DNA from 3 places in the Ensifer sp. 1H6 genome. Region 3 is predicted to be linked to each of the others. Evidence: predicted binding sites of a transcription regulator. Region 3 holds the regulator's gene; each other region holds the start of a gene.
What was found. The regulator HrcA, encoded in region 3, represses chaperone genes, less so after heat shock. The targets are predictions, from matches to a motif close to GTTAGCACTCNCNNNNNGNGAGTGCTAAC.
Positions count from the first base shown of each region.

Region 1: the regulator HrcA is predicted to act here: its motif matches at 3,068-3,096, upstream of groES (co-chaperone GroES).
Region 2: the regulator HrcA is predicted to act here: its motif matches at 6,144-6,172, upstream of BKP54_RS33115 (co-chaperone GroES).

Region 1 covers NZ_MOAI01000008.1:90,108-100,040, reverse strand. Annotated here, with positions in the region: gene BKP54_RS11845 (hypothetical protein) at 1-353, opposite strand, end outside; partial or broken gene groL (chaperonin GroEL) at 1,014-2,650, opposite strand; gene groES (co-chaperone GroES) at 2,713-3,009, opposite strand; gene BKP54_RS11830 (TIGR01459 family HAD-type hydrolase) at 3,478-4,326, shown strand; gene BKP54_RS11825 (bifunctional riboflavin kinase/FAD synthetase) at 4,340-5,323, shown strand; partial or broken gene ileS (isoleucine--tRNA ligase) at 5,669-8,576, shown strand; gene BKP54_RS11815 (hypothetical protein) at 8,705-9,325, shown strand; gene BKP54_RS11810 (GNAT family N-acetyltransferase) at 9,329-9,808, shown strand; gene BKP54_RS11805 (nucleoside deaminase) at 9,821-9,933, opposite strand, start outside.
Region 2 covers NZ_MOAI01000052.1:14,260-24,192, forward strand. Annotated here, with positions in the region: gene BKP54_RS33070 (phospholipase D family protein) at 1-35, opposite strand, end outside; gene BKP54_RS33080 (NmrA/HSCARG family protein) at 660-1,553, opposite strand; gene BKP54_RS33085 (helix-turn-helix domain-containing protein) at 1,646-2,056, shown strand; gene BKP54_RS33090 (hypothetical protein) at 2,292-2,945, opposite strand; gene BKP54_RS33095 (hypothetical protein) at 3,170-3,676, shown strand; partial or broken gene BKP54_RS36235 (DUF2200 family protein) at 3,716-3,793, shown strand; gene BKP54_RS33100 (AAA family ATPase) at 3,896-4,432, shown strand; partial or broken gene BKP54_RS33105 (complex I NDUFA9 subunit family protein) at 4,621-5,364, opposite strand; partial or broken gene BKP54_RS36965 (NYN domain-containing protein) at 5,907-6,113, opposite strand; gene BKP54_RS33115 (co-chaperone GroES) at 6,227-6,589, shown strand; partial or broken gene groL (chaperonin GroEL) at 6,589-8,223, shown strand; partial or broken gene BKP54_RS33125 (IS5/IS1182 family transposase) at 8,353-8,566, shown strand; gene BKP54_RS33135 (hypothetical protein) at 8,977-9,264, opposite strand; gene BKP54_RS35970 (hypothetical protein) at 9,895-9,933, shown strand, end outside.
Region 3 covers NZ_MOAI01000006.1:130,379-140,311, forward strand. Annotated here, with positions in the region: gene BKP54_RS09340 (RNA polymerase sigma factor) at 1-315, shown strand, start outside; gene BKP54_RS09345 (SRPBCC family protein) at 393-875, shown strand; gene BKP54_RS09350 (nuclear transport factor 2 family protein) at 939-1,805, shown strand; gene BKP54_RS09355 (DoxX family protein) at 1,847-2,269, shown strand; gene BKP54_RS09360 (DUF1801 domain-containing protein) at 2,283-2,651, shown strand; gene BKP54_RS09365 (glutathione S-transferase) at 2,763-3,377, shown strand; gene hemW (radical SAM family heme chaperone HemW) at 3,519-4,700, opposite strand; partial or broken gene rdgB (RdgB/HAM1 family non-canonical purine NTP pyrophosphatase) at 4,831-5,466, opposite strand; gene BKP54_RS09380 (VOC family protein) at 5,508-5,927, opposite strand; gene rph (ribonuclease PH) at 5,945-6,664, opposite strand; gene hrcA (heat-inducible transcriptional repressor HrcA) at 6,824-7,903, shown strand; partial or broken gene grpE (nucleotide exchange factor GrpE) at 8,058-8,678, shown strand; gene BKP54_RS09400 (D-arabinono-1,4-lactone oxidase) at 8,751-9,933, opposite strand, start outside.

The DNA.
Region 1 (9,933 bases), on a different contig from region 3:
CCCGAGGATTCGCCGATGCAGAACACCGGCTGCTTGTGGCCGGATTCGAGGCTGATCGTCGTCGAGAAGCAGAAGGACGAACACGTGGTTGCCGCCTGCTCAAAAAGCTCGAGCACGTGGTTGCGGTCGGCGAGGTCGTAGCAGCGCACGAAATTGAGCAGCCCGCATTCGCTCTCGTTGAGACCGTGGATCGCGGACGCCTTCTCGCCAAGCCGGAACAGGCCCGTCGACAGGTCGCCCGACCAACCTTCGGAAACGCAGAACTGTTCCAGGAATTCCTGATGCGGGAGACCGGAATGCATCTGTCCCGGAACACCGAGGGGAACTGAATTTGTTCTCGTGATCTTAAACACGGTCTACCCCAGCACGACCCCTGGCGAATGTCGTCTTCCCACCAGGCAGGCCCATCCCCAATATACAACCCTCGCCAGCCATCGACCCATAGCAGGAAGAACACGCACGATAGTCGTTTGCGTCTTTCTGTACGGAAAGGTCACGAAACTGTGACGTAGCTCGCCAAGCGAAATGATTTCGCAGGAAAGGCCGGCTTAATTTGCGATGAAATACTTATATGCTTTGCGTGATGTTCTCAAAGAGAGCTTGGACACACAGTTAATATGAAAAGTTTGAGCGATTTTTCGCTCGCTTTAGGCCCACCATCCAGTCTCTCGTGAATCTCTGTCCACTTGGGGCGGTGTTATAGTTCGTTTTTTCTCGACTTCAACGCTTTTTTAGTGCCGCCGCAGCTACCGGGTAATTTTTCCTGCGGACAGCTTTGACGTGCACGTTAGATGCAACCGCAGGATTATCGCAAAAACGAGAAAGGGCGACCCGAGGGTCGCCCTTTCCGATCCGAATGGATCATCGTGGATCTGCTTGAACAGGTCCGCGATAAGGCTGGCGCCCTATCACATCATGTCCATGCCGCCCGTTCAGCGCGCTTGACGCGCTGAACCGCTCTTAGTGCATGGGCAAAGCTTTATGGACAATGCTGCGATTGGGCTGGCGCCCTATCACATCATGTCCATGCCGCCCATGCGCCCATGCCGCCCGGCATCGCCGGCGAGTCCTTCTTCGGCAGTTCGGCGATCATGGCTTCCGTCGTAACGAGAAGGCCAGCAACCGAAGCCGCGTCCTGAAGGGCGGTGCGAACAACCTTGACCGGGTCGATGATGCCCATGGCAATCATGTCGCCATATTCGCCGGTCTGGGCGTTGTAGCCGAAGTTGTCCTGGTCCTTGTCGAGGATCTTGCCGACAACGATCGAAGCTTCGTCACCAGCGTTCTCAGCGATCTGGCGGGCCGGAGCCTGCAGAGCGCGACGAACGATGTTGATGCCGGCTTCCTGGTCGTCGTTCACACCCTTGACGGTGATCTTGACGGAAGAACGCAGCAGGGCAACGCCGCCGCCCGGTACGATGCCTTCCTGAACAGCAGCGCGCGTCGCGTTGAGAGCGTCGTCGATGCGGTCCTTCTTTTCCTTCACTTCAACTTCCGTCGAGCCGCCAACGCGGATTACGGCAACGCCGCCAGCGAGCTTGGCAAGACGTTCCTGCAGCTTTTCGCGGTCGTAGTCAGAAGTGGTTTCTTCGATCTGAGCCTTGATCTGCGAAACGCGGCCTTCGATGTCGCTCTTCTGGCCAGCACCGTCGACGATCGTGGTGTTTTCCTTGGAGATCGAAACCTTCTTCGCACGGCCGAGCATGTCGAGCGTGACGTTTTCGAGCTTGATGCCGAGGTCTTCGGAGATCACGGTACCACCGGTCAGGATGGCGATGTCTTCGAGCATGGCCTTGCGGCGATCGCCGAAGCCCGGAGCCTTGACGGCAGCGATCTTCAGGCCGCCACGCAGCTTGTTGACGACGAGCGTAGCAAGAGCTTCGCCTTCGACGTCTTCAGCGATGATGAGGAGCGGCTTGCCGGTCTGAACGACAGCTTCGAGAACCGGGAGCATGGCCTGGAGGTTCGAGAGCTTCTTCTCGTGGAGGAGAACGAAGACGTCGTCGAGGTCAGCGACCATCTTTTCCGGGTTGGTGACGAAGTAGGGGCTGAGGTAGCCACGGTCGAACTGCATGCCTTCGACGACTTCGAGTTCGGTTTCGGCGGTCTTGGCTTCTTCAACCGTGATGACGCCTTCGTTGCCGACCTTCTGCATCGCTTCTGCGATGTCGAGGCCGATCTGACGCTCGCCGTTTGCCGAGATCGTGCCGACCTGTGCGACTTCTTCCGAAGTGTTGATCTTCTTGGCCTTGGCCTGGAGATCCTTGACGACTTCGGTGACAGCGAGGTCGATGCCGCGCTTCAGGTCCATCGGGTTCATGCCGGCAGCAACAGCCTTGGCGCCTTCGCGAACGATCGCCTGGGCCAGAACGGTTGCAGTCGTGGTGCCGTCGCCGGCGATGTCGTTGGTCTTCGAAGCAACTTCGCGGACCATCTGGGCGCCCATGTTTTCGAACTTGTCTTCAAGTTCGATTTCCTTGGCAACTGATACGCCGTCCTTGGTGATGCGCGGAGCGCCGAAGGACTTGTCGATGATGACGTTACGGCCCTTCGGGCCGAGCGTGACCTTTACGGCGTCAGCGAGGATATCGACGCCACGCAGCATCTTTTCGCGCGCGGTGCGGCCGAATTTGATTTCTTTTGCAGCCATTTGAGAAAACTCCCGGGCTCATTGCCCATTGGTTGTCATGAAAAGGTGTGGACGACGGCAGATCAGCCGATGATGCCCATGATGTCGGCTTCCTTCATGATGAGAAGGTCTTCGCCGTTGATCTTGACTTCGGTGCCCGACCACTTGCCGAACAGAACGCGGTCGCCAGCCTTGACGTCGAGAGCAACAACCTTGCCGCTTTCGTCACGGGCGCCCGAGCCAACAGCGACGATTTCGCCTTCCTGCGGCTTTTCCTTAGCGGTGTCCGGAATGATGATGCCGCCCTTGGTCTTTTCCTCAGACTCGACGCGGCGGACGACAACGCGGTCGTGCAGCGGGCGAAAATTGGTGCTTGCCATTAGTCTAATCCCTCGATCAAATGACACTACGGATCGCTCAACGACCCGATGGATGGGTGTTAGCACTCTCTTTTGTCGAGTGCTAGCGAGGCCGAGATAAGGCTGGGTCCGGGACGAGTCAAGGATTGGCCGTTCAAAAAATTTCAGGCGACATGATTATCGGCGGCTGATGACAGGCAACGAACGGCGGCCGGGCCGGAACGTTTGCCTGCCTATTGCATGAAGCGGTCGGAATTTGGGCAGATCCGATATCGAGGATTTGCCTGGTCTCGCTGCCCGATCCGGTTGTTATCATGAGCCTCGGGGTCGGCAGGCCCTGACGCTGATGTCCCGTGGACCGTCTCCTCGGCATGAGGGAGGGGCGGGCGCCGAATCCTTGGGAATGGCGGCGATTTTCTAGGCGCGAGGCTTGTATTCTCGGCCCTTCCTTGCCATGCAAGCCGGAAACCGAGTTTGCAGGAAGCCCGCATGGCCGCAAGGATCAACAGTTTTCGGGAAATCGCAGGGCGCTATGACGTCGTGCTCTGTGACGTCTGGGGTGTTCTCCACAACGGCGTTCAGGCGTTTGCGTCGGCCTGCGAGGCCCTGGCGGAAGCGCGTGCAGCAGGGCTTACGGTTGTCCTCATCACCAATTCTCCCCGGCCAAGCCCCAGCGTCAAGGTACAGATCCGCGGGCTGGGCGTTCCCGATGAAGCCTATGATCGCATCGTCACGTCGGGCGATGTGACCCGCACCTTGATCGCCGCAGCCGACAAGAAGATTTTCTTCATCGGCGCCGAACGCGATCTGCCGTTGCTCGAAGGGCTCGGCACCGAGATCGTCTCGTCGGAAGATGCAGAGACCGTCGTCTGCGCCGGCTTCTACGACGATGAAACCGAAACGCCGGAGCACTATCGCGCGACGCTGACCGGACTTGCCAAGCGCAAGATCCCGTTCATCTGCGCCAATCCGGACCTGGTGGTCGAGCGCGGCCACCGGCTGATCCCCTGTGCCGGCGCCATCGCCAAGCTTTACGAGGAGCTCGGCGGCGAAGCCCGGATCGCCGGAAAGCCCTATATCTCCATCTACCGTGCCGCGCTGACGGAAGCCAAGGCCGTTCGCGGTCCACTCGATCTGTCGCGTGTCATCGCCGTCGGCGACGGTATGCCGACCGATGTCAAGGGCGCCCAGGATGCCGGCTTCGATCTGCTTTACATCAGTGCCGGTATTCACGCGCAAGAATACATGAACGAAAGCCGCACCGACGAGGCGAAGCTTACTGCCTTCCTGAGGAAGGAAGGTGCTTCGCCGAAGTGGTGGATGCCCAGGCTCGCCTGACGGGAAGATCGAGATGACGGTTTTTCATCGCAACGAAACCCGCGACCCGCTGCCCGAGCGTCTGCGTGGCGGCGTTGTCGCCATCGGCAATTTCGACGGTGTTCACCGCGGCCACCAATCCGTGCTGGAGCGAGCGCTGGAAGAAGCCGCGGCACGCGGCGTTCCCGCACTGGTGTTGACCTTCGAGCCGCATCCGCGCACGGTCTTTCGGCCAGACACGCCGGTCTTCCGGCTGACGCCCGCACCGCTGAAAGCCCGTATCCTCGAAGGCATGGGGTTTGGCGCCGTCATCGAATACCCGTTCGATCGCACCTTCTCCGAACTTTCCGCGTCCGATTTCATCCATCGGGTGCTCCTGGAGTGGCTGCATGCCTCGCATGTGGTCACCGGGTTCGATTTCCATTTCGGCAAGGGGCGCGAAGGCGGTCCCGCCTTTCTGATGGCGGCGGGCGGCGAAAACGGCTTCGGCGTCACCCTGGTCGACGCCTTCCGCGATGAGAATGCCTCGGTGATCTCCTCGAGCTTCATTCGCTCGCTGCTCGGCCAGGGCGACGTTTCTCACGCGGCCGGCTTGCTCGGCTATCGCTACACGGTCGAGGCCGAAGTAATCGACGGCAAAAAACTCGGGCGGACCCTCGGCTATCCCACGGCCAACATGCGTCTACCGCCCGAGGTCGAACTTAGAACCGGCATCTATGCCGTGCGCTTCCGCCGGGCTGACGGCTCGCTCTATGATGGCGTTGCCAGCTTTGGCCGGCGTCCGACCGTCGACAGCGACGGCGAGGCGTTGCTTGAAACCTTCGTCTTCGATTTTTCCGGCGATCTCTACGGCGAGGTCTGTTCGGTTTCGTTCTTCGGCCACCTGCGCGACGAGCTGAAGTTCGACGGGCTCGACCCGCTGGTGGCGCAGATCCGAAAGGACGAAGACGAGGCGAGGGCGTTGCTCTCCGGCGTCACGCCCTTGAGCGATATCGATCGCCGGATCAACTTCGCCTAAAGAAATCCGTCGCGCCGAAGCGGCGGACCTTTTCAAAAGGCCGAAAACGCCTTAAACAACCGGCCACCATGACCCGGCACCGTCGACTGACCATCGATCAGCGAATTATTGGCCCGGCTTTCCGCGCGCACTAGGCCGCCGGAAGGTCCGGGATTTCGGCGTTTCCAACGCCTCAGTCATCTCTGGAGCGCCGCGCGTCTCTTGGACACGCTAAGGTAGCTCGAACACTTTGAAGCTGCGCATGATCCTTTTCCGAAAATCGATCCCGATTTCAGGGTTATGCGCCGGATACCGAACCCTTTCGCATGCGCGATGATCCGCGCGGAAAAGACGATTGCAAAGACCATGACAGATACCGCTGAGAAGATCGACTATTCCTCCACCCTCTATCTGCCGCAGACGGAGTTTCCGATGCGTGCCGGCCTGCCGCAGAAGGAGCCCGAAACGGTTTCCCGCTGGCAGAAGATGGGTCTCTACAAGAAGCTGCGTGCCTCGGCCGCCGGTCGCGAGAAATTCGTGCTGCATGACGGCCCTCCCTACGCCAACGGCAACATCCATATCGGCCATGCGCTGAACAAGATCCTCAAGGACGTCATCAACCGCTCGTTCCAGATGCGCGGCTTCGACGCCAACTACGTGCCGGGCTGGGATTGCCACGGCCTGCCGATCGAATGGAAGATCGAGGAGAAGTATCGCGAGAAGGGCCAGAACAAGGACGAGGTCCCGGTTAACGAGTTCCGCAAGGAATGCCGCGACTTCGCTGCGGGCTGGATCCAGATCCAGGCGGAAGAGTTCAAGCGCCTCGGCATTGAGGGCGACTTCGACAACCCCTATACGACGATGAACTTCCACGCCGAAGCCCGCATCGCCGGCGAACTGATGAAAATCGCCAAGATGGGGCAGCTCTATCGCGGCTCCAAGCCGGTGATGTGGTCGGTCGTCGAGCGCACGGCGCTGGCCGAAGCCGAAGTCGAATATGCCGACGTCGAAAGCGACATGATCTGGGTGAAGTTCCCGGTCACCGAAGGCTCGGCAGATCTTGCAGGCACCTTCGTCGTGATCTGGACGACCACACCCTGGACGATCCCCGGCAACCGCGCCATCGCCTTCTCCTCGCGTTACGCCTATGGTCTCTACGAGGTTGCGACTGCAGAGAACGATTTCGGTCCGCAGCCCGGCGAAAAGCTGATCTTCGCCAAACGTCTGGCAGACGAGTCCGCCGCCAAGGCGAAGCTCACCTTCAATTTCGTCCGCGACATCGAGGGCGCTGAACTGGCCGCCGTCACCTGCGCCCATCCGCTGCATGGGCTGGGTGGCGGTTACGCGTTCAAGGTGCCGTTGCTCGATGGCGACCATGTCACCGACGACGCCGGCACCGGCTTCGTGCACACGGCGCCGAGCCACGGCCGCGAGGACTTTGACGCCTGGATGGACAATGCCCGCGCGCTTGAAGCCCGCGGCATCTCCTCGGCAATTCCGTTCACCGTCGACGACGCCGGTTATTTCACCGCCGACGCCCATGGCTTCGGCCCGGACGCCGAAGGTGGCGCCGCCGCGTGCTCGACGACAAGGGCAAGAAGGGCGATGCCAATGATCGCGTCATCAAGGCGCTGATCGCCCGTCACGCGCTGTTTGCCCGCGGCCGTCTGAAGCATTCCTATCCGCATTCCTGGCGTTCCAAGAAGCCGGTGATCTTCCGCAACACGCCGCAGTGGTTCGTCTACATGGACAAGGGCTTCGGCGACGGCACGACGCTGCGCTCGCGCGCCCTGTCGGCCATCGACGATACCCGCTTCGTCCCCGGCGCCGGCCAGAACCGCCTGCGTGCGATGATCGAGGGACGTCCGGACTGGGTGCTCTCGCGCCAGCGTGCCTGGGGCGTTCCGATCGCGATCTTTGCCGACGAGCAGGGCGAGATCCTTGTCGATGAGGCCGTCAACGCCCGCATTCTCGAAGCCTTCGAGCAGGAAGGCGCCGATGCCTGGTTCGCCGAAGGTGCCAAGGATCGCTTCCTCGGTAATGACCACGACCACGAGAAGTGGCACCAGGTCATGGACATTCTCGACGTCTGGTTCGATTCAGGCTCGACGCATACCTTCACGCTCGAAGATCGTCCGGATCTGAAGTGGCCGGCTGACGTCTATCTCGAAGGCTCCGACCAGCACCGCGGCTGGTTCCATTCGTCGCTGCTCGAATCCTGCGCAACGCGCGGCCGTGCGCCCTACAACGCCGTTGTCACTCATGGTTTCACCATGGATGAGAAGGGCGAGAAGATGTCGAAGTCGAAGGGCAACACCGTCACGCCGCAGGAAGTGATGAAGGATGCCGGCGCCGACATCCTGCGCCTCTGGGTGATGACGACGGACTATTGGGAAGATCAGCGCCTCGGCAAGACGATCATCCAGACCAACATCGACGCCTATCGCAAGCTGCGCAATACCATCCGCTGGATGCTGGGCACGCTGGCGCACGACAAGGGCGAGGAAGTCGCCCACGCCGAGCTGCCCGAGCTGGAAAAACTGATGCTGCATCGCCTGGCCGAACTCGACCAGGTCGTTCGTGAAGGTTATGACGCGTTCGACTTCAAGAGGATCGCCCGCGCTCTGATCGATTTCTCGAACGTCGAACTCTCCGCGTTCTATTTCGACGTGCGCAAGGATGCGCTCTATTGCGACGCACCGTCGAGCCTTCGTCGCCGGTCGGCGCTTGCGGTGATCCGCAAGCTGTTCGATTGCCTGGTGCTGTGGCTCGCGCCGATGCTGCCCTTCACCTGCGAAGAAGCATGGCTGTCGCGCAAGCCTGACGCTGTCTCGGTCCATCTCGAGCAGTTCCCGGCGATCCCGGCGGAATGGAAGAACGACGCCCTCGAGGCGAAGTGGGAAAAGATCCGCGCGGGCGCACGGTCGTGACCGGGGCGCTTGAAATCGAGCGTCGCGAGAAGCGTATCGGCTCGTCGCTGGAGGCGGCTCCCGTCGTCTACATCGCCGATCCGGAGCTGTTGAAGGCGCTCGAAGGCGAAGACTTCGCCGAGATCTGCATCACGTCGGCGATCACCGTCGAGGCGGGCGAGGGCCCTGCCGACGCCTTCCGTCTGCCTGAGGTCGCCAAGGTTGGCGTCGTTCCGGAGGCCGCCGTTGGCCGCAAGTGCGCCCGCTCCTGGCGGATCACGACCGATGTCGGTTCGGATGCACTCTACCCTGAGGTGTCTGCCCGCGATGCCGCCGCCCTGCGGGAACTTGGCTTCAAGGCTTAAGGGATCATTTACCGGATGAATTGCGCTTACCGCATTCATCCGGTAAAACCTGCCCGAAATTTGGCGGATTTATCCGCCATGGCGCTGAGTGGCCGCGCACGTGACGGTGGCCGGCTAGAAGGAATTTCATGGAAATGACGCGAGAGTTGCGACTGTTTGCTAGCGTTGCCGCCATTATGACGAGCGGCCTGGTACTTTCCGGCTGCATCGGCGGTCCGACCTACGGCACCGACAAATCGGCTGGCGAGCAGTTGATCGACGATCTCGGAAGCGCTGTGAGCTTTACCCCGACGAAGCGTGATCCGGTCAAGTACCAGCCGCGCCCCGGCCTGGTGCTGCCGCCTACCGGCCAGCAGACCGCCCTCGTGGAGCCGCAGAAGTCGCTCGCCAGTCGCGAAGCCAATCCGGAGTGGGTCGAATCTCCGGAAGAGGCGCGCAACCGTCTGCGCGAAGAAGCCGACGCCAACAAGGACAACCCAAACTACGTCTCGCCACTCGCAAAGGCCAGCGCCAATGGCCGCCGCCTTTCGGCCAAGGAGCAGCAGCAAGCCTATCGCGACGCGCGCAAGATCGAGATGGGTGCCTACGCCGACAAGCGCCGCTTCCTGAGCGATCCGCCGCTCGAATACCGCCGCCTTCCGGAAGCTTCGGAAGCCGACCTTGGTGAGCCGGAAAAGCTCAAGGAGCGCCGCCGCAAGAAGGAAGCGCAGATCAAGAATTCCGGCAGCAAGTGGTACTGGCCCTTTTAAACCATGACGATCAGCATTCGCGACGCGCGACCGGAAGACGCGGAAACCATCCTGCGCTTCATCACAGAACTGGCCACCTACGAGAAGGCGCCCGACGAAGTCGAGGCGACGGTCGAGCAGTTGCAGGCCTCGCTCTTTGGCCCGGATGCGCTCACCCGTGCGGTGATCTGCGAGAAGGACGGAAAGCCGGCTGGCTTTGCCATGTGGTTCTACAACTACTCCACCTGGCAGGCGCGCAAGGGGCTTTATCTCGAAGACCTCTACGTAACGCCGGATTGCCGCGGCTCCGGCGCGGGCAAGATGCTGTTGAAGCATCTCGCCAAGATCGCCGTCGAGGAAGGCTGTGGTCGTTTCGAATGGAGCGTGCTCGATTGGAACGAGCCGGCAATCCGCGTTTACGAAGCCGTCGGCGCCGAACCGATGTCGGAGTGGACGCGCTACCGGCTTGCGGGTGCGGCGCTAGAGTCTTTCGCAGCCGGCTGAGAGTTCGCTCACTTAGCGTTTCCCGGCAAAAAAATCCCTGAGAATGTCAGCGGCTTCGCGCTCGGCAAGCCCGGAATAGACATCGGGCACGTGGTGGCATGTCGGCGAGCCGTAAAAGCGCACGC
Region 2 (9,933 bases), on a different contig from region 3:
AAGGAAAGCCCTGCGGCCAGGATAAATGATCTCATACTACGCCCCAGCCAGAATGCTCCACGCCACCGTCCCTTCGCGGCTCGCAAAGCTAGACTTTGGCTGCGTCGCGCACTTTGTCGCTACTACAGACATGCTCTCACGTTTTGAGATTGAGCACCATTCCCGGAGTGATATCGTCCACCAAACCTCATTGTCGCTCTGGGCCGGAAGCTGCCAAGGAGCCGCTTTCGCTTCGCGCTATTGGCGGTCATCGCAGATCTTGATCGATCTCTTCACTCATCGCCGTGGCAGCGCTGACGCCTGGTAGTCAGGCTCATAGCTCAGGATGACGCGGTCCACCGCATTCATGAGTTCCTGAATGTCGACCCGCTCCCTTCAATCTGCTGCAGCCTGTCAGTCAAGGCGGCCCGCTTCTACTCCAACTCGTACGCTACACTCATTCGAGGCTCCGTTCTCCCCCGGAAACAGGGTAGTCGCGATGCCATCTTAGGTCTGGTGGTTTTGGCTACCTAATGCCGGACATTTCCGGCTAGGAAGCTGCGATAGCCGAAATCGGCTAGGTCGCAGTGCGGCTTCGCCCTACCAGAGCCATCAGGAACAGCGAGTGTTGGTGCTTTCCTGCTCGCGCGCTATCAGAACCCGGGTGATTAAAGTCGGAGTTACGCCAGCGTATTGGTTGTTCTCAAGGCTTCATCGAGTGCCCTGCGTCCGTTCCCGGCAAGCCAAGATCGGAAAGTGAGTAGCTCTGGGTTGATCTCACGCATGGCGTTCAAATCGACACATTCTGCAAGCGGGCCATCTTCCAAGCTCTTCGCCATGTGTGCGAGGTCCGCATTCGCCGCGAGAACGTCATCGGGAAAGCGTGCGTAGGAGATTGGGCGACCGGCGCCTTCGGTAAGGGCGGCTTCAAGCTCGTGCCCCGTCACGCGGTCGCTTGCGATCTTCAAGGTCATGCCGCCGAAGCGGGTCTTGTCAGCAAACACCGCAGCAACAAATTTGCCGATGTCCTCCACGGCGGTAAGCTGGATAGAATGATCCGGTCTGATCAGGGATACCAACCGTCCTTCATCCAAACCGAAACCAGGTCGTACGAGCATCTCCATGAAGATCATCGGCCGGATGATGGTCGCGGTGATGGCGAGTTCTCGAACGTGCCTTTCGATGCGAGGCTTGGCGTCGAAACGCGCGACCCCTGTCAGTTCATCCCCAACGCTGGCGCCTGAAGAATAAACGAGATGTTCGACGCCGATTTCGGCTGCCAGATCAGCAATTGAGATACCGTAGCGGACTTCGTCTTCTGCCGCCAAATTGGCCGGCAGTACGCTGAAAACACCATAGGTGTCTTTCATAGCTGTGCGGATCACGTCCGTGTCTTCGAAGGCGCCCTGGACAAGCTCCACGCCTGCAATCCCCAGTTCTAAAGACGCGGCATCAGTAGAATTTAAAACGAGCGCGCGAACAGGCCATCCCACCTTCAATAAGGCTTTGGCGACAGATCCTCCCTGTCGTCCGGTGGCGCCGAAAACAAAAATTGGCTGTTTGCCATTGGTCATTGAAAACCCTCGCGTTGAACAACAAGGGTCATCCATATATACGAATGGAAAATCGCCGGAAGACGGCACATTTTTCAGCATCAGGCACAAGGATGATACCCTTGGACAAACATTTCCATGCCGATGCGCTGCAAGGATCTGAGGATAATGGTCTGTTCAGACCGATCCAAGGAAACGGGGTGTGCACGCTGCTGGGCGACAAATGGACTGTTCAAGTCCTTTGGCGCCTTTCGCTCGCGAAGGAGCATCGGCTCCGTTTCTCAGCCCTTAAGAAAGAGGTTGATGGCGTCACCCAGCGGATGTTGACGCTTACGCTGCGCAATCTGGAGCGTAGCGGCCTCGTTGTGCGCCATTATTTTCCTGAAGTGCCGCCGCGTGTTGAATATGAGTTGACCGAGATGGGAGGCGGGGCCTTGCGCGCCCTTGAAGGGTTCAACTTTTGGGTTCGTGATAATCTGCACACCATCCAGGAATACCGTCGCGCTTACGACGATGCCAAGTAGTTAATCCAAGCGTCGTTTCTACTCGACGACTGCGGAAAGCGCTCCCAAGGGATTCGACTCCGATCGAGAAAGGGTCGCCTCCTCGTAGGCCGCGCCAACTCGCTCGCTCTGAGGCGCATCCACCGCCGGGCAACCTGCTCACGCTCCGTCCGGGGCTGCCGTGACGGCTGCATTTGTTTGAACTGAAGCCGAGTGTCATGGAACATCGCCAACTGATCAATCTCCTTCGTGATGACTAGCCCACAGCTCGCCTAGGGACAGCAACCCGCTTCGAGCAGGCGAAGGTATAGAAGCGCTCTTCGATATCCCAAATCCAGCCGACGAGTTCCAGCGCAACCCGGAGCGCGCCAAGAAGACCAGTCTGAGTAAGCAACTCGGCGACAGCGCGATATGCCACTGCCTGAGGATCTTCCAGGATTGGACGTATCTGGTCCTGAAACGTGGTTAGGTCCATGCCGGCATCGGCCCCTTCGGGACTCAAATACGGAATCCCCAGGCTAACCAGAATTACCGATAGGGTGAGCTTGCAAGCGGCCTTGCAGAGCTTGCAGGGCAATTCCTTCTGTAAATCCGTGGCAGTCTTCCTGAAGTTCCCGATGGTAAGTCGGAATGCAGCGCCAGCCTGGGAAACTATCCGGAGCTTAAGGCTACGGAATTCACTTTTGGCATGGAGGATATAGAGTTCGACGCGCCCTCTCAGGCCATCACCGACGAGGTTTCCTGGGTTATCGTGCGACTTGACTACACCCCGCAATTTCTCGAGCAGAACGACAACATAACCATCGTGCTCTGTTACCTGCAAATCGTGTTCGTAGATATACTCGCCTTCGCCTTCGATCTCGATGATCTCGGCAAGATCCTCACGCGTTATTGTCGAGCGAACTTGCATTGAAGGGCTCCCGATCTCCCTTGGAAAGAGGATCCATCGTATGACAGCGAGTGTCTGAGAAACATTCGCCCGAAAGTAGAACCATGCCGCAAGCCTTCGTTGTCCGAGGCCCCTGGCCAATCGGCTTGCCGTGCGCCACTTCACCGTGCGAAATGCCACTCGACAACTCTTTGTTATTAAAGCAATCTCTGATTGACGTCTGATCGCGAGGCAAGGAGGATCACATGATCAATCTCACGCAATCGAATGGCGACGCGCTGGACCTCGATGGGACCACTGTGCTTCGCATGAGAAAGACAGTCGCTCATTGGGACAATGACCTCGGAAACACCCTGGTAAACTCCGCCCGAGCCCTGTTTGTGATGGAGGAGGCGTCTGCCGTTGCGGCACTGGTCAAGGCGGAGCTTCCGGGTCTCGATTCTCTCACACAACCGGGTGGCTCCCCCGTCTGGTTCAATCCCGCGAAATCGAGCGGGCCTATCCCGGTAGCCTCGCCGGGAAAGGATGGGATCAACTCTGCGCTCGATATTGGAGGCAAGCGCCAATATGTCCGCGAAACGCCGGAAACAGTCAGGGCGAAAATCGAAGCGGGCGGCGGTGATGTCCAGCCCCTGCCTGGCGAAGCGTTCTGGAACCAGGCTGTCGAAGCAGTGAAGGACTTCTTCGATGGGGTTGAAGACTGGGATCCAGATCGCGGAGTCGAGACACCGGAAGACCCGGCAGGATCCTAGCCCCCGCGTGCGGGCGGCGGGTGTACCCGTCCCGGAGGGATGATTACCGGAGTGGTCTGCGGCGTCAGAGTCGAGAGTATCGAAGAACCTGTCATGCGGGAAATTCGATACTTAGACACACCGGCTCCTATCGCGTCCGACCTCGCACGATCGCAGATCGGCATATTATGGATCGTCGCAGATTGCGGGAACGTCGCGTCACCTGATAAAATCAACGTTATGAATCACGCAGGCGAAATACTCATTCTCACAGGCCCACCCGGCTCCGGAAAAACTACCACGGCACTAGCCCTTGCCGAAGAACGCGGATCACCCAAGGCTCATCTTCATTCTGATGACTTCTGGCACTTCATCAAAAACGGCGCGATTCCACCCTATCTGCCCGAAGCGCATGAACAGAACGCCGTAGTCATGGATGTGATCGCAAATGTTGCCGAAGGATACGCCAGGGGCGGTTTTTTTGTCGTTGTGGATGGCATAATCGGCCCATGGTTTCTGCAACACTTCAGGAGACTCGCCGCGCCACTCCACTACGTTGTCCTGCGACCGCCGTTGGATGTGGCCATTCTTCGCTGTCAAGAGCGTGGTGGCGACACGTTGACCGACCCTGTGCCTATTACCGCACTCCATCAACAGTTCTCATCGCTGGAACAGCTTGAGCCGCATGTTCTATGTACCGATGGACAAACACGCCGTGAAACGCTCGGCATGGTGATCGAGGCGATAGAGGGCGGCAAGTTTCGTTTGGCGACATAGGCAGCTTCGAAAAGCATAGCTGCCCTCAAGTCGCATATCCCAGGTTCGGCTACGTCGCCCGGCAGATCGCTTGCCGCGACATTGTCACGACGCATGAGATCAACTTGGTTGCGCGTGAGCGGCGCCGCGGGAAGAAACTCCGTAGCAGCCGCCAAGATGTTCCATACCGCGAATGGCACAGGTACCGGCCTGGTTCGCACCTTGAATTGAATGGCGACCTTCTGAACGAGTTCCCGATACGAATAAATGCGCGGACCGGCGCACTCGAAAATCGATGCACCCGTGGGATTCTGACCCAGAGCCAAGCGGCTCACAGCCTCCGCCACGTCCTCGACATATACCGGTTGCAGCCGAGTGCTCCCTTCGCCGAACAGCGGATAGATCGGGAGGAGGCATACCAGCCTCGCGATCGTTGTGATGAACGCATCGTCGAGGCCCGTCATGACAGCGGGACGGACGATCACCGCGCCTGGAAACGCCGCCTTCACCACGTCCTCACCGCGACCCCGCGCCCGGATGTAATTCGAACGGGAATTCGGATCCGATCCGATGCCGGAAATCTGGATGAACGTCTCGACGCCGACATCCCGCGAAGCGGTCGCCAGAGCGGCTGCGGCTTCTACATGGACACGCTCGAAGGTCTCCTTACCGCGCTCGACATAAAGGCTGACCGCATTCACAACAGCGCGAGATCCAGCCACGGCAGCGACGATCGAGGATGGAACCAGTATGTCAGCTTCGATCTGCTGAGATGGCTTCTTATCGGAGGCGTTGTCCAACGTGTTCTTTGAGGGATGACGCGAGACGGCACGTACATCGATACCCTTTTCCAGAAGCCTGCGCACGATCCGCCGCCCAACGAAGCCCGTTCCGCCGAACACTGTCACAATGTTCGCGCCGGCTAAATCATTTCGACCATGTTGGTTAGCCATCGTGCTCTCTAAGGTTCTCCGACCAGCAGCGGGTCGTCAGTCGCGTTCTCCCGTTAGTTATCGGAACTTGGGCGGAATGAGTGTTTCTGGTTGCGCGAATCCCGCTGGCTACCACCTTATGGCTGGGGTTCATTCCACGGCCGATTTGAGGAAACGTTTCCAATTCGCATCCGTTCCGCAACCGTCCCCAATAGAACGAATTAATGAAGGGGTCTGTCGCGACCGTTGCTATGACGCTGAGCGCGAGGGAGATGGTCTAATCGCGAGGCATCAGTGATTAATAGTGCCGAATGGTAGGCAGATGGCAAGTCGTCAATTGCCATTGGCTGAAGGGCGACGTTCTATATTATAAGCTGAAGGAGACGAATATGGCTGCCCGAGAGCCCGGATATGCTCCGCGCGGCGGACCGCAGCCAAACCGTCGATCGCTTTGGTTCGCTCGTAAAAGCCCTTGAACTGGTGCCCCCCGATGTCGCCGGCGAACTCGCTCGATCCGCCAGTTCGCGCGACTAGCAGTTTGCTATCGGCTCGCACGTGAAGCCCAAGGGCGTCGCGGCGTTCGGCTGCTGGAGCGGAGTGGGCGTCTGAGCCGATTCCGCACCATTTGACGCGGCGATCGGTAGGAGGTTTTCCGTGTAGATGAACCTGCGGCATGCCTGACGGAGGCTCCCCGGCGTCTTTTGCTCGCTGAAGCCGAAAACATCGGTGCCTTGTTCGCGGATCCGCGACGCCAGGCGTGTGAAGCCGGAACTGACCCCTCAAAGCCTTAACGGCTATTTCTTGGCACTCCTATCAATCGAGTGCCAAAGGTGCTATGTAAGGATTGCAGCCGCCCTATGTGCCGGCAGCAGAAAGAATCTCTATGAAAATCCGTCCACTCCATGACCGCGCCGTCATCCGGCGCGCGCAAGGCTATCTCAAATCCAAGGGCGGGATCATCATTCGCGACATTACCAAGGAAAAGCCGCAGGAAGGCGAAGTGATCGCCGTTTGTCGAGGCACCCGTAATGAAGGCGGCAAGCTGATTCCGCTCGACGTTAAGGCCGGTGATAGGATTTTGTTTGGCAAATGGTCCGGTACCGATTTCAAGATTGACGGCGAGGAACCCCTGATCGTGAACGAGCCCGACATCATGGGCGTCGTCGAAAGACCGTCGCGGCCGAGAAAGCTGCCTGACAGTCGATTTCCAACCCCGCAATCTCAAGACCGAACTGGACGAACATAATGTCTGCCAAGGAAATCAAATTCTCCACTGATGCGCGCGATCGCATGCTGCGCGGTGTCGAGTTGCTCAACAACGCCGTCAAGGTGACGCTGGGCCCCAAGGGCCGCAATGTTGTCATCGACAGGGCCTATGGCGCGCCGCGCATCACCAAGGACGGGGTCGCAGTTGCCAGGGAAATCGAGCTGGCCGACAAGTTCGAGAACATGGGCGCGCAGATGGTGCGCGAGGTGGCCTCTAAGACCAACGACCTCGCCGGTGACGGCACCACGACGGCGACTGTGCTCGCTGCCTCCATCCTGCGCGAAGGCGTCAAGCTCGTCGCCGCCGGCATGAACCCCATGGATCTCAAGCGTGGCATCGACCTTGGTGTCGCTGCTGTCGTCAAGGAAATCCAGGCGCGCGCCAAGAAGGTCGAGTCTTCGGGCGAGATCGCGCAAGTCGGAACCATTGCCGCCAATGGCGACGCGACAGTCGGCGAGATGATCGCCAAGGCGATGGACAAGGTCGGCAATGAAGGCGTCATCACCGTCGAGGAAGCCAAGACTGCCGAGACCGAGCTCGACGTTGTCGAGGGCATGCAATTCGACCGCGGCTATCTCTCGCCCTATTTCGTCACGAATGCCGAGAAGATGCGCGTGGAACTGGAGGACCCCTACATCCTCATCCACGAAAAGAAGCTTGGCAATTTGCAAGCGATGCTGCCGATACTCGAGGCGGTCGTGTAGAGCGGCAAACCGTTGCTGATCCTCTGCGAGGATGTCGAGGGGGAGGTTCTGGCGACGCTGGTCGTAAACAAGTTGCGCGGTGGCCTGAAGATCGCGGCCGTCAAGGCGCCGGGCTTCGGCGATCGCCGCAGGGCCATACTGGAAGACATTGCCGTCCTCACGGCCGGCCAGATGATCTCTGAGGATCTCGGCATCAAGCTCGAGAACGTTACGCTCGACATGCTCGGCCACGCCAAGCGCGTGCTGATCGAGAAGGACACCACCACGATTATCGACGGCTCCGGCGATAAAGCGACCATCCAGTCGCGCATCCAGCAGATCAAGGCACAGATCGAGGAGACGACCTCCGACTATGACAAGGAAAAACTCCAGGAACGCCTGGCGAAACTCGCCGGCGGCGTCGCGGTCATCCGCGTCGGCGGCGCGACCGAAATCGAGGTCAAGGAAAAGAAGGACCGTATCGACGATGCGCTGAACGCCACGCGCGCAGCGGCTGAGGAAGGCATTGTTCCTGGCGGTGGTGTTGCCCTGTTGCGTGCCAGGTCGGTCCTGGTCGGACTGACCGGAGCGAATGCGGACGTCACGGCGGGCATCTCGATCGTGCTCAGGGCGCTGGAAGCTCCGATCCGGCAGATCGCCGAGAACGCCGGTGTCGAAGGCTCGATCGTCGTGGGAAAACTCACCGACAGCAGGGATCACAACCAGGGCTTTGACGCGCAGACGGAGACCTATGTCGATATGATCAAAGCCGGCATCGTCGACCCGGCGAAGGTTGTGCGGACCGCTTTGCAGGACGCGGGCTCAATCGCGGCACTTCTGATCACTGCCGAAGCGATGATCGCCGACAGTCCCTCAAGAGATTCCGCCGGGCCGGCCGGCAACGGCGGCATGGGTGGGATGGGATACTGAGAACGGTGCTTGAACGGCGTTGGTGCACGGATCGTTTGTTGGTGTGGGTTAGGCAAGAGGCTTCCGCCATAGCGATTGTAGTGTAGCCATGCCTTTCAAACACCACGCCTTGCGAAAGATAAAGTTCAGGGTGACGAACCCGGCCAACGGGACCAGCATATCGCCTTAATCAGCAGATACTGCCGGATGAAATGGCAGGCCTCCAACGGTTACGGCAAACGCTCGCTGTCGAGACCGCCATCGGGCGATACAAGTCCATCATCGGGCGGCGTTTGCGGCCCGATCGCTTCCCGTTCAGCAGACCGAAGTCGCCCTCGGCTGCGCAGTCTTCAACCGAATGCTTCCCGGGCGCACGCCCGAAATCCGTCCGCAAGGCAGCCACGGCATAGTATGCCACTTCAAAGATGCCCATCCGCTCAAGTCCGGATCTCAGCACCAAACCTGTGCAGCGGTCTTCGCGTCGTGCTCAGTATGTATTGAGAACGTCGAGGGCTTGGTCTGCATTCTCACGACTGAGGCCAGTCATTCTCCACGCATCGACCTGCGCAGGCTTGCCGCTAAAGACGTGGTAGATCGTCCAGGATCCGTCCACTTCAACACGTCGGCCGAATTGATAGCGGCCATGAATTTGGTGTGGCGCGTGGCCCTCGTTCTTCCAGCGTATAATGGTGCGTGCATGCTCTCGGTGGGGCATCGTCGTTCTCCCGTTCTTCGTATCGCCGTGATACCGATCGGTTACACCCAGCGGTACCTTCAAGCGTGTGGCTGCGAGTGAGGAATGTTCCCGGCACCATCCAATGTGATGATGCGTTCAAGTTCGTCGGGTTCGATCGCGATCAAGCGCATGCGATACTGATTTTCTATCGTTGCCGGCACTTTGATAAAGGTCGCAACGCGTCGGTAGGCAAGCCAGGAAAGGCCTTCGATGAGGACCTCGTCTTCGTCCACGTCGTAGTCGCCGGCCGCGAACGTTTCCTCGGCGTCGGGCAACTGGAAGGGCCGATTGAAGTGGATGGATCGATGGTTGGTTCGATTGAACATGATGTCTCCTTCCTACGCCGGCGTATGCGCGGCGGCGCGGTCCTGCCTGTCGAGCGTTATGCTTTTGACGAAGACGGGATCATTGATTGCTCTGTTGGACCTTGCAGATCCCGAACGAGCCTTGTCTGATATCTAGCGTTCGGCCGAGCGGACGAGTGAGGATGGGCGTTTGGTTCCGTGCCGCGCCGCCCTCCTCAAGCGTAGGTAAGAACAATTCGGCTGCAACGGTCGTTCCGCGGTTTTCGCGCCGGCTGTCGACGGATCAATGATGCGCGTTGCACTGGCTCGGACGAACAGACGGCTCGAGATCTGTTTCGAGACGCGTTGGCCGCGAGCACTGACGTGCCTGTCTGTCGAGAATTTAGGGGATTGGGGCGGTTCGAAGTTCTACCGCGAAAGCCACATCGGCCAAATCAACTTGCCTATAGCATAGCGCGTCGATTGAGTTTCAATTGAGGCGGTTGTGCCTGTCGGCCGACGTGAACTCTCCTATTCGTCCAGCTTCATCGATGTTTCTCTGGAGGTTGCGGCTCCTGTCCCACCGAGCGATCAACAGGTGCCATCGTGCGGGATAAAGCCCCGTATCCGCTGCGAATGTGGTAAGCTCTTTGTTTGGAATTGGGGACTGCCATGTCCGAGCCGAACAAGCTCTACGAAAGCGACATCATT
Region 3 (9,933 bases):
CAGGCGTTGGAGCGGCTGCAACCGTCGCCGGTCATCACGCTCAACCGCGCCGTCGCAGTGTCGAAGAGGGACGGGCCTGAAGCGGCGCTCGCGCTGATCGAGCCACTTGCCGAAAAACTCGCGGGTTATTTCTACTTCCATGGGTTGAATGGCGCGCTGTTGAAGCAGGCAGGCCGGGTTCGCGAGGCGCGCGTCGCCTTTGACCGGGCGATCGCGCTGGCCACCAATGCCGCCGAGGCCTCCCACATCCGCATGCAGCTCGATCATCTGAGCAAGGATGCGGGCGAGAAAAACCTGGCCACTGAAAAAAGATAAAAAATCTTGTCGGCGGTTGTCGGAACCGTGGCTGCAACTTCGTCCTTGGACTGAACCCGCTGACGGAGAAACAAACAATGACCGTTGTCACTGAAATCAAACCTGCCGACGACCGCGAACTGGTCATCACCCGCCTGATCGATGCGCCCCGCGCGCTCGTCTACCGCTGCTGGACGGATGCCAAGCTGCTGAAGAAGTGGTTCGCGCCTTCGCCGTGGACGACGCCGGAGGCAAAGCTCGAGGTTCGCGCCGGCGGCGCCAACCGCATCGTCATGCGCTCGCCCGAGGGCGAGAACTATCCCAATCTCGGCGTCTATCTCGAAGTGGTGCCGAACGAGAAGCTGGTCTTCACAGACGCCTTCACCGATGCCTGGTCGCCATCCGACAAGCCGTTCATGGTCGTGACCATCACCTTCGAGGACGTCGGGGCCAAGACCCGCTACACCGCACGGGTCCGCCATTGGTCCGTCGAGGATCGCGAAGCCCACGAAAAGATGGGCTTTCACGAAGGCTGGGGCCAATGCGCCACCCAGCTCGAAGGGGTAGCCAGGCAACTCTGATCAAGCCCAGGGCTCGACGGCCGTCGCCCTCGCGCCTGCCACCATCGGGAAGGGAGACCCGCCATGTCCGTGATCGACAACAAGAGTGCCGCCGTCGCCGAAATCCGTACGGTGATCGATGATTGGGCGGATGCCATGAGGGTAAAGGACGCCAAGCGCGTCATCGGCCATGGGACGCCTGATTGTGTCCTCTTTTCGCTGGCGCCGCCGCTGAAGTCGTCCGATGCCGGCGAGGGCGGGCTCGAACAGTGGTTTTCCACCTGGCGTGGACCGCTTGGCTATCGCTTCGAGGATCTCGATATCTCGGTCAGCGGCGATGTCGCATTCGTCAGTATGCTCACCGAACTTTCCGGCGAGAAGATCGATGCCGGGAAAATGTCGGTCTGGTTCCGCCAGACCCTCGGTTTGAAGCGCATGGCTGCCGGCTGGAAGATCGCACACCAGCACGAGTCCGTGCCTTTCTACATGGATGGCAGCCTCAAGGCAGCCGTCGATCTCAATCCGAAATCGACGGTCGACGGGCAAGCGCCGGCGCCGCCACCGATGCTAGGCCCGATCGCCTACCTCTGCGTCGAGGATGCGTACGCGACCGCTGATTTCTACGTCCGCGCCTTCGCCGCAACGGATGGCGGGCGGATGCTCGCCGAAGACGGTAAACGGCTGATGCATTGCCATCTGACGATCAATGGCGGTGCATTGATGCTCAACGATCCCTTCCCGGAACACGGCATGCCCTATGCCGCGCCGCAGGGCGTCGTGCTGCATCTGGTGGTCGAGGACGCGCAATTCTGGTGGGATCGCGCGGTTGCCGCCGGCGCCGAAGTGACGATGCCGCTTGCGGTCGCCTTCTGGGGCGACCTCTATGGCCAGCTGCGTGACCCCTTTGGCATCCGCTGGGGCATCGTCGGACCGGCCAAGAAGACAGACTGAAGAACGATTTGTGACAACGGGAAACGAGGAGAACTCCCCGAATGAACACTGCTCTTGTTATGACGGCTCCGGCTGGAAAAATGGTGATCCTCGGCCGCGTGCTGAGCGGTCTGGTTGTTGCGTTCCTGGCCTTCGACGGAGCGATCAAGCTCGTGCCACTGGACGTGGTGACTGAGACTTTGGCGGTGCTCGGCTATCCCGCCGATGTTGGCCTTGCGCGTCTGCTCGGCGTACTCACGCTTCTGTGTGCGCTGCTCTATGCGATCCCGAGAACGTCGGTCCTCGGCGCCATTCTGCTCACCGGTTATCTCGGCGGTGCCATGGCGACGCATCTGCGCGCGGATAGCCCTCTTTTCACCCATCTGCTGTTCGGGTTCTATCTCGGCGTCATCGCCTGGGCTGGCCTGTGGCTCCGAGACCGTCGCGTGCGCGCGCTGATCCCGTTCAAGAACGAGCAAGCCTAAGGAGAATTTCGCGATGAGCAAAACGGTTAGCGACTACATTGCAGGCCTTTCCGGTACGCCGGCTGCCGTGGCGAAAGAGTTGCACGGTGCCATTCTTGCCGCCGGCGGCACCAGGGACAGCGTGAAATGGGGCCATCCGATCTATGAGGCCGGCGGACCGGTCTGCCTGATCAAGGCTGCCAAGGACTATGTGACGCTCGGCTTCTGGCGCGGCGCCGATATGCTCGATCTCGACCCACGACTGGCCAAGGGCGGCGGCAAGGGCGACATGGCCTTCATCAAGGTGAAAGCGACCGGCGAGGTCGACGGCGCCCAGGTGGCGCGGCTGGTAGCCAAGGGTATCGCCCTCAATGCCGAGAAGGGCGATCCGTTCAAATCTTGAACGACGAAACAAACTTGCAAAGGGCGCTCCGAAACAGAGCGCCTTTCTCTTGTCCGATGCAATACATCTTCGCGGGACCGGATAATTTCCTTCCAACACCCGCGAGGCACGATGATCCTCTATTACCAGACCCATTCCCCTTTCGCCCGCAAGGCACTCGTCTTCGCCCACGAGGTCGGCATCGCTGAGCGACTGGAGGTGATCCACCACGAGACCAGCCCGACGCTGCGCAATGAAGAGGTCCATGCCGAAAATCCACTCGGCAAGGTGCCGGTTCTCTTGCGCCCCGAGGATGCGGCGATCTTCGATTCCGACGTCATCTGCGCCTATTTCGATACGCTGCATGATAGCCGCAAGCTCATCCCCGAAAGCGGCGAGGCGCGCTGGCATGCCCTGAGATTGCAGGCCGTGGCGCAAGGGCTGGCGCAGGCGGGGATCGGGTTGCGTTGGGAAACGGAGCGACGCCCGGAAGCCTTGCGCTATCCGGCGCTCGCCGACGGCTATGCCGAAAAGATCGAGCAGACCTATGACTGGCTGGAGCAGACGCTCGATGTCGACGCGCCGCTTGATATCGGCCACATCGCGCTCGCCACGACCCTGTCCTGGATGGCGTTCCGCGACCTGCCGTCGTTCCGTGACCGGACGAAGCTGAGCGTCTGGTTCGATGCCTTCGAGGAACGACCATCGATGCGCGCGACGCCGCTCTCCGGCGAGACCCACGATTGAGCCTTCGGTTTCCTTGCGTTGGATGCAGGCAGGGCGGCCGCTAAAACATTTGCGTCTCAGACGGTGGCATCGAGACGCGATATTTCCTTGCTCTACGCATTTCCTGACGGAAAACCGCTTCGCACTTTTCCTGGAAAAGCGCTAGCAGGCGAGGTCGGCGACGACGGCGTCGAGAATCAACATGCCGGAAGGCGTGCAGCGCAGGCGGGAATTTCCCAGCCGCTCGATGAACCCGTGGTCGATCAGGAACTGCTCGCGGTCTGGATCGGGATCGCGGCCGGACAGCGTCTGCCAGCGGGCGAGATCGACGCCTTCCTTGAGGCGCAGGCCCATCAGTAACAATTCGTCGGACTGGGCCTCGAGGTCGAGCACTTCGCGCTCGACCATGCCGTGGCCGTAGGTTTCGACCAGCCGCAGCCATTCCTCCGGCTTGCGCTCGGTCGCCGTCGCCAGCTTGGCGCCGCCGACGCTGAGGCGGCCATGGGCACCAGGCCCGACGCCGGCATAGTCGCCATAGCGCCAGTAGGTGAGGTTGTGCCGGCTCTCGGCACCAGGGCGGGCATGGTTGGAGACCTCGTAGGCGGGCATGCCGATCGCCGCCGTGATGTCCTGGGTCGCCTCGTAGAGGACCGCCGATTGCTCACCATCAGGAACGATCAGCTTGCCGGCCTTGTGCAGGCCGAAGAAGGGCGTGCCCTCCTCGATCGTCAGCTGGTAGAGCGACAGGTGGTCGACGGCATAGGAGACGGCCTCCTTGAGCTCGCGTTCCCATTCCTCGACCGTCTGGTTGGGGCGGGCATAGATCAGGTCGAAGGACATGCGCGGGAAGATCTCGCGCGCCAGCCGGATCGCTTTCAGCGCGTCTTCGACATTGTGCAGCCGGCCGAGAAATTTGAGGTCCCGGTCGTTCAGCGCCTGCACGCCGAGCGAGACACGGTTGACGCCGGCCGCGCGATAGCCGTGGAAGCGCGTCGCCTCGACACTCGAAGGGTTCGCCTCCATGGTGATCTCGATGCCATCGGGCACATGCCATTCGCGGGCGATGCCCGAGAGGATAGCGTCGACCGTTGCCGGATCCATCAACGACGGCGTGCCGCCGCCGATGAAGATGCTGGTGACGGTGCGTGGACCGGAAAGCTCACGCGCCTCCGCCATTTCCTTGAGGAAAGCGGCGACGAAACGCGGCTGGTCGATCGGCGGGTGGCGCACGTGGCTGTTGAAGTCGCAATAGGGGCATTTGGCCGCGCAGAACGGCCAGTGCACATAGATCCCGAAACCGGGATCCATGCCGTCACCGAGTGCCGATAGCGTGGCCGTCTGCATCGTTGCGTCTCTCATGCGGTAGATCACGTTGACCTTGGGCCGATCGACCCGAAGTCATGACCGCGATCGCTTCTAACAAATTGGAGCGGGATGTTGCGGAAAACCGCATACACGTTTCCTCAGCCCGCTCAAGGCAGGTTTCGGCGAAGATCTTGAAGGCGCGGGCACGGTGCGACAGCGCTTCAGCATCGCCCGGCTTCCAGCCGTGTTTCTCGTCCGCGCTCATCTCGCCGAATGTAGTGTCGTAACCCTTCGGCTGAAAGACCGGATCGTAGCCAAAACCCTGGTCGCCGCGCGGCGGCCACACGACATGGCCCTCGACCTCGCCGCGGAAAAGTTCGACATGGCCGTCTGGCCAGGCAAGGCAAAGCACCGAGACGAAACGGGCCGTGCGTTTTTCAGGCGCACTTGCGCCCTTGCCCTGCAGCGCCTTTTCGACCTTTTCCATCGCCATGGCGAAATCGCGGCTGCCGTCTTCGCGTTCGGCCCAGTTGGCGGTGTAGACGCCAGGTGCGCCATCAAGTGCGTCGATCGCCAGGCCGGAATCGTCCGAAAGCGCCGGCAGGCCCGAGGCCTTGGCCGAGGCGAGCGCCTTGATCGTCGCGTTTTCCTCGAAGGTCGTGCCGGTCTCATCCGGTTCGACGAAGTCGAGGTCGGCTGCCGACTTGGCCTCGAAGCCGAGCGGCCCGATCAGGTCGCGGATCTCGCGGATCTTGCCGGCATTGTGGCTGGCGACGATGAGCGTCTTGTCATCCAGTGTGCGCATGATGTGTCGTCTCTTAAAAGATGCGGCGCGAAGGCCGCGGTTCATTCGATGGACCAGAGGCCCGGTTCCGCGCATTCGAGGCTGTTGCCGGCCGGATCGCGGAAGTAGAAGGAGCGCGTGCCGTTCGGCCAGACAACATCGGCTTCGATCGTGACACCCGCCGTTTCCAGCTTGGCCCTCCAGGCGTCGAGTGCCGACGCGGAAACGCGGAAGCACATGTGGCCCTGGCCGGTGGTGCCGTGCGGCGGCACCGGCAGGGCCGCATCCGGCGAAGGCGGTTTGACCGTTTCCGCAGGATTGAAAATCAGCAGAACGCCCGAGCCACAGCGAAAGAACACATGTCGGTTCTCCCGCCGTGTAATCTTCTCCAGCCCCAGCACACCGCTGTAGAAGGCCTCGGCGGCGTCGAGATCCGACGCATAGAGCGCAGTCTCAAGAATGCCATCCAGCGCCGGGGCCATCGTCTCCGTCCTTCTCGTCAGCCGGCGATCGCCTGCTTCTGCAGTGCGACAAGCTCGGCAATGCCGGTCTTTGCCAGTCCGAGCAGGCTTGCGAATTCCGCTTCGCTGAAGGGTTTGCCTTCGGCCGTGCCCTGGATCTCGACAATGCCGCCGGTGCCGGTCATGACGAAATTCGCGTCGGTCTCGGCGGCGGAATCTTCGAGGTAGTCGAGGTCGATGATCGACTGGTTGGCGAAGATGCCACAGGATATGGCGGCGACATGGTCCTTCAGGACCTTCTCGACCTTCACCATGTTGCGGGCTTCCATCCACTTCAGGCAGTCATGCAGCGCCACCCAGGCGCCGGTGATCGAGGCCGTGCGCGTGCCGCCATCAGCCTGGATGACGTCGCAGTCGATCGAGATCTGGCGTTCGCCGAGTGCGGGCAGATCGACGACGGCGCGCAGCGACCGGCCGATCAAGCGCTGGATTTCCTGGGTGCGGCCGCTCTGCTTGCCGCTCGAGGCTTCGCGACGCATGCGCTCGCCGGTGGCGCGCGGCAGCATGCCGTATTCGGCCGTCACCCAACCCTTGCCGCCGTTGCGCAGCCAGGCCGGAACCTTTTCCTCAAGGCTGGCTGTGCACAGCACGTGCGTATCGCCGAATCGCACCAGACAGGAGCCTTCCGCGTGCTTGGAGAAATTGCGCTCGAACGAAACCTTGCGCATTTGGTCGATTTTTCTGCCGGATGGCCGCATCATCAAACTCCTATCGTATCTGGTGAGCCTTCTAGAGCATGGCGCAGCCAAAGGGAACCGGTGGACAGCCGGGGATCGGGGCGATTTTTCCCTTTTGCTATCGGGCGCGGGGATCACTATATTTCCGGCGGCAGGATTGGCCTGCGAACATGGAGCGACATGGTACTGCGCAATCCCGGAGTGACCGATATCGCGGCGGCGCTGGACGAGCGTTCCGGTGAAATCTTCCGTCGCATCGTCGAAACCTATTTGAACAGCGGAGAGCCTCTCGGCTCACGCAACCTTTCGCGGTTGCTGCCGATGTCGCTGTCGCCGGCGTCCGTGCGCAATGTGATGAGCGACCTCGAAGATCTCGGGCTGATCTATTCGCCGCACATCAGCGCCGGCCGCCTGCCGACGCAGACGGGCCTGCGTTTCTTCGTCGACGCCTTCATGCAGGTCGGCAATCTCTCCCCAGAAGATCGTGCTTCGATCGATCGGCACGTGCGGTTGAGCGACCATGCCCAGCCGGTCGATACGCTGCTGGCAGAGGCAAGCCAGATGCTGTCGGGCATGTCGCGCGGCGCCGGCCTCGTGATCACCGCCAAGAACGATCCGGTGCTCAAGCATGTCGAATTCATCCGGCTGGCGCCCACCAAGGCGCTGGCCGTGCTCGTCGGCGAGCATGACCAGGTCGAAAACCGCATCATCGAGCTTCCCGCCGGCGTGACGAGCTCGCAACTGACGGAAGCAGCGAACTTCTTGAATGCCCATCTCGCCGGCCAGACGATCGGCGAGGTGCGCTCGCAGCTCGAAACCGTCAAGCAGACCGTGCGCAGCGAACTCGATGCCCTGTCCCAGGATCTGGTCGAGCGTGGACTGGCGATCTGGTCGGGCAACGAGGGCGATGAAAAGCCGGCACGGCTGATCGTTCGCGGCCGGGCCAACCTGCTCGAGGGCCTGGAGGGAACCGAGGATATCGACCGCCTGCGCATGCTCTTCGACGACCTGGAAAAGAAGGACAGCCTGATCGAGCTGCTTGACCTCGCAGAGAGCGGCCCGGGTGTCAGGATCTTCATCGGTTCGGAGAACAAGTTGTTTTCATTGTCCGGTTCGTCGCTGATCGTTGCGCCCTATCGCGACAGTGAAGATCGCATCGTCGGCGCCGTCGGCGTCATCGGTCCGACGCGGCTCAACTATTCGCGCATCGTGCCGATGGTCGATTATACCGCGCAGTTGATGTCGCGGCTTTCGCGCTGATCAGGCGCTTTTGGCCACAGGCAGCATTGAACCCTTGATTTTTCGGCCCTAAACCTCGATATCGGCATCAAATCCAGTCACTGGGCATTTTACGCCATGCGGCCATCGTTGCGCGCGGGCGTCGGAATGCGGAAGACAAGACAGACGAACACCGGAGAACGTCATGACCGACGAAACAAACAAGCACGGACACGAAGCTGCCGCGACCGACGAGGCAGTCAACGATACGCCCGAGGTTGTGGAAGCGGCGCCGGTTGCCGAGCCCGATCCGCTGGAGCTTGCAAGGGCTGAGAACAACGACCTGCGCGACAAGTATCTAAGGCTCGCCGCCGAAATGGACAACCTGCGCCGCCGCACCGAACGCGACGTCAAGGATGCCAAGTCCTATTCCGTTGCTGGTTTTGCCCGCGACATGCTCGCCGTCTCCGACAATCTGCGCCGTGCGCTCGATGCCATCCCGGCTGAAGCGAAGGAAGCCGGAGAAGCGGGCCTTACTGCCCTCATCGAAGGTGTCGAGATGACCGAGCGCGCCATGCTGTCGGCGCTGGAACGTCACGGCGTGAAGAAGCTTGAGCCGGAAGGCCAGAAGTTCGACCCGAACTTCCACCAGGCAATGTTCGAAATCCCGAACGCCGACGTGCCGAACAACACGGTGCTGCAGGTCGTTCAGGCCGGCTACACCATCGGCGACCGCGTGCTGCGCCCGGCCATGGTCGGCGTATCCAAGGGCGGCCCGAAGGCGGCAGCTACGGAAGGCGACAGCCCGGCGGCCTGAGCTGCGGTCTGATCCATTTCAACGCTGCGCGTCCACTCGGATGCGCGGCGTTTCTTGTTTTCGGCAATCATATCAACCGAACAACTGCCGCAGGTGATCGTTGAGGAAACGGCCCTCCGGGTCGACTTTCGCCCGTAATGCCCGGAAATCGCCGGATCGTGGATAGAGCGCAGTCACGTCCTCCGCGCCGAGGAAATGCAGCTTCCCCCAATGCGGCCGCGAGCCGTATTGGCGCAGGATCGTATCGACGTCTTTGAGATACTCCCAATAGTCCGTGCCCGGCTCGCCCGAGACGGAAAGCGTGATCGAATCCTGCTCGTAGAACGGGCTGATCCAGCCGGTGTCGCCTGCGGTGAAGCGGTATTCGATCGGGTAGATGCAGGTCGGGTGCTTTTCCAGCATCAGCTTGCGCACAGCTTTTACAGCCTCCTTGCCGTGGGCGATGGGCACCGCATATTCAAGTTCGTGGAAGTTCGGCACATACTCGATCGGATAGATCTCCGAGGAATAGGCGATCTTCTCGAACCCCTGCTCCATCGGCGGCCGGTCGGTGATGTCGATCACCTTCATCTCGCAGACGTCGGACGTCTTGTCCGTCGTCGAAACCGACGCGGTATCCGGCAGGCAATAGCAATGCCGGCTTTCGGAAACCGGGCACCAGAAGAAGCCGAAGTGCCGATGCTTGGCGGCGAGTTCGTCGTGCTGCTCGATCATCTCGTCGAATGTGCAGCGCCAGAGCTTTTCATGCAGGTTGTAGCTGTCCATCGCCTGCAGCGTGATCTCGGAGATCACGCCGAGCATGCCGATCGAGACGCGGGCCGCCTCCAGCAGGTCCGGCGTCGTCTCGTCGACGACGAGAATGCTGCCGTCGGGCTCAACGAGCCGCATGCCGACGATCTGCGAGGCCATGTTGCCAAGTGCTGCTCCCGTGCCGTGGGTGCCGGTGGTGAGCGCCCCAGCCAGCGCCTGGCTGTCGATGTCGCCCTGGTTGATCAGCGAGAGGCCGTTCGACTTCAATACCTTGCCCAATTGGTTGATCGTCGTTCCCGCCCGGACCGAGACGCGTTTGCGCGCCTGGTCGATGGCGACCACGCCCTGCATGTTGGCAAGCGTCAGGTGGAGCCCGCTGGTCAGCGCCACCGGCGTGAAGGAATGGCCGGAGCCGGCGCAGCGCACATTGAGCCCTTGCGACGTCGCCTCGCGGACCATTTCGGCGAGCGCCGCCTCGCTCTCGGGTGCACCGCGCTGGCGCACG